3 regions of the Arthrobacter oryzae genome follow, and region 2 is predicted to be linked to each of the others. Evidence: predicted binding sites of a transcription regulator. Region 2 holds the regulator's gene; each other region holds the start of a gene.

Region 1 (3,272 bases), 990 kb from region 2:
CCCATTCTTCGTTGATGGGAATGATCCGGTGTGGCGGCAACGAGGCCCACCACGTAGGCGCCCGCCCCGGGGATGTTGCCGTCTATATCAAAAGTCGCCACCAAGGTGGAGTCCTTGGCGGCGATGGCTACGTGCTTCAGGAATGCGTCATGGGAGCTCATGGCTCAATCCTGCTCCCTGCGCCCCCGTCCGTCCACCCCTGATTCGGGTTTTGTCCGGTCCTTCGCGGGCTGCGCGGATTCGAAGTTATGTTCGAGCCGGTCTGCTCTTGCTGCGTTCCTCTAGGCCGGGGATCCCCGAGGCGGCAGGGTGTCGGCAGTGCCATGTGGCTCCGCTACATCGACATCACCGGCTTGTTCTCCTGGGACGAAGCCCTCGGCGGGATCCAGAACGTCAGTGGCATCGTCTCCGACGTCGCCGGGGTGCTCGCCATTGTGGCAGCTGCCACGGGTGTCGGCGCCCCGGTGGCAGCCGTCTTCGGCGGTATTTCCATCGCCGCAGGAGCAGTCCACGCCGGCACCAAAGCCATCCAGGCCCACAGCACCTGCAACGTCGGTACAGGCTCCTGCGGCGACGCCGTCGCAGAAGCACTCCTCTCAACCGCAGTCATCGGCCCCGGCGGCCGGCTCATCAACGGCGCCGCCAGCGGGGTGAAGAGTCTGTACGGGGCGTCAAAAGACCCACACAATGGCCAAGGCTTGCTCCTCGAACGCGTGAATGCGTGAACGCGGGCATCGCCGCGGCGCGCCAGGGCGGCACCCGCTTCGGCAGGTCCTTGTCTGATCCGCTGGTCATCGCCGACAGGCTCGCGATCGCCCAGGGCGCACGCGCGAAGGGACGCATCGCGGAGGTTGCTGCCCGTCAAATTGGCTGGAGCCGCGCGACGCTCTACCGCCACCGGCAGGCGGCCGAAGATCGCCAGTCATGAAGCATCGACTGTCGGCCGAAGACCGTGCGCTCCGGCAGCACCTCGACGACGGTGTTCCCCTCGCCAGGATCTCCGGCAGGGCGGAATCCCCTCCGCACGCTGCGACGGTGGACAGCAGGATTCCGCCGGTGGCTCGGTCGCGGCCTTGGGCCGCCAGCCACGCTCGGACCGCGGAAGCCATTATCTCCCGCCCGAAATCGTGGGTGCGATCGAAAGCCTCGCGCTCCGCCGCGGTGAGCCGGGCCGATGGGATGGCGGGCCATCGGACGAGGGGCCCTCGCCGCTGTGGCCGGAAACGTGAGTGTAGGTTTTGTCCGGCCTCCGGCGTAGACTTGAGTTATTCGAAGATATGTTCGAAGGAATGATTTCACAACGAATCATTTCAGGTTTCTCCCTGCCGGCGGTGCGATCGCCCGTTGCGGGAAGGGGAGTGCAGTTCCGGGAGGCGCCGATGGGCTTGTTTAGCGAGGGTGTCGACGTCGTCTGCACGCCCGCGGGCCAGCCGTCCGAACTCACGTGGTCAGGGCGGCACTACACGGTCTGCGCCGAGCCAGTGCACTGGTACGAGCGCCGGCAGTGGTGGGTTGAGGAAACCCGGGCACCGCTCGGAACCGGCCCGGGACTGGTTGACCATGAGATCTGGCGCGTCCAGGTCCGGCCCGCAGATGCCAAGCCCGCAGATGCCAAGGAGGTATCGCAACAGGATGAGACCCTCACCCTGGACCTGACAAGGAACATCGGCAGCGGGCGCTGGAGGCTGCTGCGAATCCACGATGCGCTGAGGCCGCAGTCAGCATGAGCTTCACCCATCTCCACGTATCCACTGCCTTCAGCGCCCACTATGGTGTCTCCTGGCCGGACGACCTCGCCCAGGCTGCCGCGGCGGACGGCGCCACGGCACTGGCCTGCACCGACAGGGACGGGCTGTACGGCACCGTCAAGCACCTTAAGGCCTGTATGGCAGCGGGCCTGGATCCCGTCGTCGGGGTTGACCTGGCGGTCTTTGACGACGACGGCGACCTCCGCACCCAGCTCGCGGGCCGCGTCGTCGTACTCGCCCACGGACACAACAACGGTGCCGGCTACCGCGCCCTTTGCCGGTTGATCTCAGATGCCCATGCCCGCACGTCCGGCAAAGCCGGGGGAGCGGTGCCCGTCGCTGTGACCCGCGCCGAAATTGCCTCCAGGGCGCTGCATCCGGAAACACTCGAGCCGGTGCTGACGGTGCTGGTGGGACCTGATTCCGACGTCGGCAGGGCAATGGGCGGACGCAGGTACCTCCGCCCCCGCACACTCTTCAAGCAATGGCTGGACAGCATGCCGAAGGGAACTGTGGCAGCCGAAGTGGTGTCACACCTCAGTGCCCCCGGTGAGCCGCTGAGCACAGCGCATGCGGTGCGTATGCTCAAGCTCGCCGCTGAGCACGGCGTTCCTGCCGTACTGACGAACGCAGTCCGCTATTGCGCGGAGGACGGCGCAGCTACGGCAGATGTGCTGGACTCAGCCCGTACCCTGAAATCGCTGCCCGAACTGACCGCCGAACCGCTGCTTCAGCCCAACGGCCGGGGGTGGCTGAAGTCATCCGCCCAAATGCTCGAGCTTGCCAAAGAGATCATTCATGCCGCGGGCTACGGCACCACCGACCTCACCACGCTGTTGGGCCAGACGGAGGCGCTCGCGGACCGTTGCCGGATGGACCCCGTCACGGACTTGGGATGGAAGCAGCCGGTTGTTCCTGAAGCATCGGTCATCGGGATCGAGGGAGAGCCGCTGGCGGAGTTGACGCGGCGCTGCGAGGCTGGCATCAGCCGGCGGTTCCCTGGCATTTCGGGCCGGGCCGAGGCGGAAATGCGGGCACGGCTGGACCATGAACTGCGGATCATCGCCAACCTTGGCTTCGCTTCCTACTTCCTCACTGTCGCAGAGGTTTCCCGGATGATCCTGGACATGGGGGTCAGGGCTGCGGCCAGGGGCTCCGGTGCCTCCAGCCTGGTGAACTACCTGATCGATATCAGCCAGGTGAACCCCCTGCAGCACGACCTCATCTTCGAGCGGTTCCTTTCCCGCGACAGGGCGACCCTTCCTGACATCGACATCGACGTCGAAAGCGCAGAGCGGCACAATGTCTACCGTCGGATCTTTGACCGCTTCGGGGCGGAACGCGTCACCCTCATGAGCATGCAGAACGGCTACCGCGCTCGCGGTGCCGTCCGTGATGCCGGTCTTGCACTGGGCATGGACGACGGCGATATCGGCGAAATCGCCAAACAGCTGTGGCGCTTTTCTGCACGGAATTTCCGTGAAGCCCTGGTGGAAAAACCCGAGTTGAAGGAGTTCGCCGGAC
Region 2 (3,272 bases):
GGACCTGCCGCGCCGCCGATTCGGCACTGAGGCCATAGTCATCCGCACGCTGGCCGGCGATGTATCCGGTATCGGTCCCGCTGGCCAGCAGCGGGTACATGGAGTACGTGGGCGGAAATCCGAGGGCTGTACGCCCCGGGCCGCCGAATGCCTGCAGGATCTGTTGCAGCACTTCGTTGGACCCGTTGGCGGCCCAGATGTTCTCGGCCCCCAGGCCGTGGCCCAGGTACTCCGCCAGGCGCTCCCGGAGTTCGGTGAACTCACGGTCCGGGTAGCGGTTCAATCCAGCGGCGGCAGCCGTCACGGCCTCCGAGATGGCCACCAGGACATCAGCCGGAACGCCATGGGTGTTCTCGTTGACGTTGAGCAGGATGGGAACGTCCAGCTGCGGTGCACCGTACGGAGTGAGGCCCCGCAGGTTGGTCCGGAGGGGAAGTCTGTTCAGTCGCTCTAGCTGGTCAGTCACTTCAACAGTTTAAGTGAGGGTGGCCGGGCCATTGAAACTGTGACGCCGCTGAGCCGCCGGGGCCCGATGGCCGGAGGCTCCAGGCGGCATGCCCGAGGCTTAGTTTGAGGGAACAAAAATCTGCTGGCCCGGCATGACCCTGCCGCCGTCCAGGTTGTTGAGCTGGACGATATCGGCGACGACGTCGCGGGTGTCCCGTTCCGGGGACACGGTCCCGGCGATCTCCCAGAGGGACTGCCCCGGCTGGACCGTCACGGACACGGTGGGGGTCAACGACAGCTCGGACGCTGAATCCGCGGCTTTCGCCGGCGAATTCAGGAGCCCGGCCAGCGAGATCAGCACTATGGACACCAGGATCAGCGGCACGCCCACAAGAACGATGCGCCCCCTGCGCGTCAGTCGGAGCGGCGGCTGCACGGCCCTGGCCTTGGCCGTCTTAACAGCTTTCGCTGCGGGACGCTCCTCCCAGTTGAAGGCCTGCATTCCTGCGGCTTGGGCTCCCCGGATGGGTGAACCTTCATTATTCGAACCCTGAATAGCGCTTGTTGCTGACATGAACTGAGCCCTCCTGGACCTGACTGTGCCGCCCGCCGTGTTCCCCAAACCGCCGTCCGCCCGCTTCCGGCTATCGAACATAAAACCGAACAGGACTTCAGACTAGAACACATATTCGAACTTTGCTGGTTCTGTTCTAGCACTTATCAACGAACATTGTCGAGACTCACTAGAACAAATGTTTGAAAAAGCTATGAGGCTGGCCTACGTTTGAGCTACAGAACAACCACTTCTGCAGTTGATCAGCAGGGTCTGACATTTCAGGCCGGAAGTTCCCGGCAGCTGCAGCCACGGATGCCGGGCGGAACGGAAAGGCGTTGGCGAACATGGCAGCACAAGCCACCGGCGGCAGGGCTACCCAGCGGAGCCAGCAGCCACCAGCGAAGCCGAAGGGCCTCACGGTACGGCAGAAGAAGATTCTGGAAACGATCCAGCGGTCCGTCAACGACAACGGCTATCCGCCGTCGATGCGCGAAATTGGTGACACCGTTGGCCTGGCCAGCCTGTCCAGCGTCACCCACCAACTCTCCCAGCTCGAAAAACTGGGCTACCTCCGGCGTGACCCGAAACGCCCGCGCGCGATGGAAGTCCTGATGCCGCTGACCCTGGACGAGGGCACCGCCAAAATCTCCGGCGTGGAGAAGCCTGCACGGCTGCGCACCGTTGGCGGATTGGCTGTTTCCGAACTGGCCACGGCAACGGACACGGCCATGGTCCCCCTGGTGGGGCGGATTGCGGCGGGCGGGCCGATCCTGGCCGACCAGATGGTTGAGGACGTGATGCCGCTGCCAAGGCAGCTGGTCGGCCATGGCGAGCTTTTTATGCTGAAGGTGACCGGCGACTCCATGATCGACGCGGCAATCTGCGACGGCGACTGGGTTGTGGTCCGCCGGCAGAGTGACGCCGTCAACGGCGACATCGTTGCCGCCCTGCTCGACGACGAGGCGACGGTGAAGACCTTCCGCCAGCGCGATGGCCACACCTGGCTGTTGCCCCAGAACACGCAGTACGAGCCCATCCTCGGCGATCACGCCAACATCATGGGCAAGGTCGTTTCGGTTCTCCGCTCGCTGTAGCCGCCTGCTATAGCCGCCGCCCCGCCGGAACCGGCGGGCGGCGGCGGCCTCGTCAGGCGCCGGCAACCTCCGCCGGAGCCTTTGCCAGCCTTGACAGTGCAGCAACAGCGATCGCGGGATCAGTGGTGGGCCAGAACGGCGGCAGGGCGGCCCGCAGGAAGCCCCCGTAGCGTTCAGTGGACAACCTGGAGTCAAGGACAGCCACAACCCCTTTGTCGCCCGTGGAGCGGATGAGCCGGCCGGCGCCCTGGGCGAGCCGGATAGCGGCGTGCGTGGCCGACACCGACATAAAACCGTTGCCCCCCGCCTGCGCCACAGCCCGGGAACGTGCGGTCATAAGCGGATCGTCCGGCCGCGGGAAGGGGATACGGTCGATGACCACCAGCCGGCACGAACCGCCGGGAACGTCCACTCCCTGCCAGAGCGACATGGTGCCGAAAAGACAGGTGTCCGGTTCGTCCGCAAACTGCCGCACCAGCGCCGTCATGGTTGATTCCCCCTGGCACAGGATGCTGACATCCAGGCGTGGCCTCATCGCCTCGGCCGCTTCCTCCGCTGCCCGCCGCGACGAGAAGAGGCACAGCGCACCGCCGTTCGAGGCCCGGATGAGTTTCTCCAACTCGTCCAGCGCTTCGGGCGATGTCCCGCGTCCCGGCTTCGGCAGATGGCTGGCCACGTACAGAATCCCCTGTTTGGGGTAGTCGAACGGGGAACCGACATCCACGCCTGTCCAGCTGGGTGCGCCCGGTCCCACCAGCCCCAGCCCTCCCGCAGCCGGTTCGAAGGCCGATCCAATCGCCAGGGTGGCAGACGTAAGGACAACGGTGTGGCCGGCAAAGAGCCCGTCGCGGAGCTTCCCGGCCACGCTCAGCGGGGCAATGTTGATCAGGGCCGGCGCGGCGTCATCCGGCTGCGAGTAGCCCTGGTGCGGGTCGAAGGTGCTGTTCCGCGAAAACCAGACCACCTCCCGGTTTTCCCGGGCGGCAATCAGGCGCTCACAGAGTTCAAGGATGACCATGAGGCGAGAGCGCGCGAGCTGCCGCCCGCCGTCGGCCGTGTTGGCGCTGTCGCCTTTGGAGTCGGAGAGGGCCGCGCGGCAGGCTTCCCGCAACTGGTCCACGCAGTCGAGCTGTTCGTCGTTGAGCCCGTTGGGCAGGAGACCGCTGGGAACCCCG
Region 3 (3,272 bases), 970 kb from region 2:
GTCGCGGACGCGGCGAAGGAGGCGGTTCGCGATTCGGGGCGTGCCCCGGGACCGGCCCGCGATTTCGCTGAACCCCGCCGAGTTGACCTTCAGGTCCAACAGACCGGCCGACCGCCTCAGGACCAGCTCCAGTTCCTCGACTGAGTAGAATTCCAGGTGCCCCGTGAAGCCGAACCTGTCCCGCAGCGGGCCGGGCAAAAGCCCGGCGCGGGTGGTGGCGCCCACGAGCGTAAAGGGCGGCAGCTCGAGTGGAATTGCCGTGGCTCCCGCCCCCTTGCCCACCACGATGTCCACCCGGAAATCTTCCATAGCCATGTACAGCATTTCCTCTGCCGGCCGGGACATGCGGTGGATTTCGTCAAGGAAAAGGACTTCACCCTCGGACAGCGAGGAAAGGATGGCTGCCAGGTCGCCGGCGTGCTGGATGGCCGGACCGCTGCTGATCCGCAGTGGAGCATTCATCTCGGCCGCGATGATCATGGACAACGTGGTCTTGCCGAGTCCGGGCGGGCCGGAGAGCAGGACATGGTCGGCGCTGCGTCCGCGCATCCGCGATGCTTCCAGCACCAGCGACAGCTGTTTGCGGACACGGTGCTGGCCCACGAAGTCATGCAGGTTCCTGGGCCGGAGGGCCGCCTCGATGACCCGTTCCTCCGGTTCCTCTCCCCCGCCGACCAGGGACGGCTCAGCCACGGGTGCCTACCCTGTTGCCGGCGCGGGCGCCGTCCTGGCCAAGCCACCGCAGAGTGGCCCGCAGGATCTCGGCCACCTGGCCGCCCGCTTCGAGTTCCGGGGAATCCGAGAGCGCTTTGTCGATGCTGGCGGCGGCGTCCTTTTCGGACCAGCCGAGGCTCGTCATGGCTGCCACCACCTGCGGCTTCCACGGCGCGGCGGCTGCTGCTGCGGGCGCTGCCGCCGCGCCGGTCCCGTGCGGCACCAGTTTCCCGGCAAGCTCCAGGACAATCCTTCCAGCGACCTTGGGCCCGATGCCGGGAACCTTCGTGAAGGCCTTGCCGTCGCCGGTATGCGCCGCAACGCGGATCGCTTCGGGGTCGTGGACGGCCAGCACAGCCAGGGCCAGCCGCGGCCCCACGCCGCTCACACTGAGCAGGACATCGAAGACTTCACGTTCGTCGTCGCTGGCGAATCCAAACAGCGTCAGGGAATCCTCGCGCACAATGAGGGACGTGAAGAGCTTGCCTTCCTCGCCGGTGCGCAGCCCGCTGAGGGTCTGGGGTGTGGCGTTTACGCTCATGCCGGCACCGTTGAGGTCGATCACGGCGGAGGACAACCCGACGTGCGCTACGGTTCCGCGGAGAAAACTGATCAAGGCCGGGCTCCTGGGTTACACAAAAAACTGGGTTTACATGAAAATACGGGGTTCCACTAATAACGGCCGGAACAAAACCCGCCATCCGAACATATCTACGAATACCCTAGCAAGTTCCCCGGCTGCACAGCCGGACATTCAGCGTGCCCGGCGCGCCTTGGCTTCCGCCTCGGCCCATGCCCGCTGCGCCGGGGTCAACGCCGAACTGCCCGGTCCCGTGGTAGAGATGGCCGCTCCGCTGCCCGCCCGCCACGCGTGGGTGATGGCCAGCGCCAGCGCATCGGCGGCGTCGGCGGGGCGGGGCGGGGCATCCAGGCGGAGGATCTTGGTGACGAGTTTCGTCACGGCATCCTTGTTGGATGTTCCGCTGCCGGTCACGGCCGCCTTGACTTCCGACGGCGTGTGCAGGGCAACGGGGATGCCGCGCCGGGCGGCGGCGGCAATCACCACGCCGGACGCCTGGGCAACCCCCATCACCGTGCTGACGTTCAGCTGGGAAAACACCCGCTCCACGGCGAGCACGTGGGGTTCGTAGCGGTCCAGCCAGTCATCGATCGACGTGGCGATCAGGAGTAGCCGCTGGTCCAGGCTTTCATCGGGCGACGTGCCCACCACGCCGACGGCCACCATGGTGGCGCGCCTGTTCTTCTCGACGTCCACGACGCCGATGCCGCAACGGGTGAGGCCCGGGTCGACTCCCAATACTCGGAGGGTCAAGGCCGGGCCTCAGTTTCACAGCAGGGCTGTGTGATCACTCGGCTTCCAGTGCGGCCTGCACTTCGTCGCTGAGGTCGGCGTTGCTGTAGACGTTCTGGACGTCGTCGAGCTCTTCCAGGGCGTCCACCAGCTTCATGAACTTCTTGGCGGCATCGAGGTCCAGCGGGACCTCCATGGACGGGACGAACTCAGCTTCATCGGTGTCATAGTCGATCCCGGCGTCCTTGAGGGCGTCGCGGATCGCCTGCAGGTCCTTGGGATCCGAGTGGATTTCCCAGTTGTCTCCGTTGTCCTTGACTTCCTCTGCACCGGCATCGAGCACGGCCATCAGGACGTCGTCCTCGCTGAGTCCGTTCTTGGGCAGCGTGACAACGCCTTTGCGGGAAAAGAGGTAGCTGACCGAGCCGGGATCGGCGATGGTGCCGCCGTTGCGGGAAATGGCGAGCCGGACCTCGGAGGCGGCGCGGTTCTTGTTGTCCGTGAGGCACTCGATCAGCAGGGCCGAACCCTGCGGGCCGCGGCATTCGTACATGATCTCCGTGTAGTCCACCACTTCGCCGGTGAGGCCGGCGCCGCGCTTGATGGCGCGGTCGATGTTGTCCGCGGGAACGGAGGTCTTCTTTGCCTTGGTGACGGCAAGTTCCAAACCGGGGTTGCCGGCGAGGTCAGGGCCGCCCATGCGGGCCGCGACTTCGATGTTCTTGATCAGCTTGGCGAACGACTTTGCCCGGCGGCTATCAAGGATGGCCTTCTTGTGCTTGGTCGTCGCCCATTTGGAGTGGCCTGACATGCTTTACGCTTCTCCTCTGATCATTCGAATAAACAGTTCATGCACGCGCTTCTCCCCCGTCACTTCCGGGTGGAAGGAGGTGGCCAGCAGGTGGCCTGAACGCACTGCAACAATTCTAGCCGTCCCCTGTAGCGCCGCCGCATGCGAGGCGTGCTCCGGATCCGCGGGCTCCACCTGGGCCAAGACCTCCACGCCGGGGCCTGCACGCTCCACCCAGGGACCGCGGATAAACACCGCGTGCACCGGGGCCACCCCCGAACCGGTGTCGCTGAAACCCAGTCCCTTGAATTCAAGATCTGTCTCGAAAGACTCGCGCTGGCGGCCGAACGCGTTACGGCGGACAGTGATGTCCAGTCCGCCGAACGTCTGCTGCGGGTTTCCTTCAAGGTCCGTGGCCGGGTCCGCGATCTCATCGGCGAGCAGGATCATGCCTGC

The links. The regulator LexA, encoded in region 2, represses DNA repair genes until DNA is damaged. The targets are predictions, from matches to a motif close to TCGAACANNTGTTCGA.
Region 1: a site for LexA is predicted at 1,270-1,285, ahead of Q8Z05_RS19725 (DUF6504 family protein). Genes of this name have one in related genera too.
Region 3: a site for LexA is predicted at 1,416-1,431, ahead of ruvA (Holliday junction branch migration protein RuvA). Genes of this name have one in related genera too.

The regions. Positions count from the first base shown of each region.
Region 1 is NZ_CP132204.1:4,297,276-4,300,547, reverse strand. Features, by position in the region: gene Q8Z05_RS19740 (hypothetical protein) at 1-161, opposite strand, end outside; gene Q8Z05_RS19735 (hypothetical protein) at 324-725, shown strand; partial or broken gene Q8Z05_RS19730 (recombinase family protein) at 716-928, shown strand; gene Q8Z05_RS19725 (DUF6504 family protein) at 1,380-1,727, shown strand; gene Q8Z05_RS19720 (DNA polymerase III subunit alpha) at 1,724-3,272, shown strand, end outside.
Region 2 is NZ_CP132204.1:3,303,658-3,306,929, reverse strand. Features, by position in the region: gene Q8Z05_RS15115 (histidinol-phosphate transaminase) at 1-466, opposite strand, end outside; gene Q8Z05_RS15110 (LysM peptidoglycan-binding domain-containing protein) at 566-1,021, opposite strand; gene lexA (transcriptional repressor LexA) at 1,348-2,097, shown strand; gene Q8Z05_RS15100 (ATP-dependent DNA helicase) at 2,150-3,272, opposite strand, start outside.
Region 3 is NZ_CP132204.1:4,278,452-4,281,723, forward strand. Features, by position in the region: gene ruvB (Holliday junction branch migration DNA helicase RuvB) at 1-693, opposite strand, end outside; gene ruvA (Holliday junction branch migration protein RuvA) at 686-1,330, opposite strand; gene ruvC (crossover junction endodeoxyribonuclease RuvC) at 1,469-2,047, opposite strand; gene Q8Z05_RS19650 (YebC/PmpR family DNA-binding transcriptional regulator) at 2,082-2,837, opposite strand; gene pdxT (pyridoxal 5'-phosphate synthase glutaminase subunit PdxT) at 2,841-3,272, opposite strand, start outside.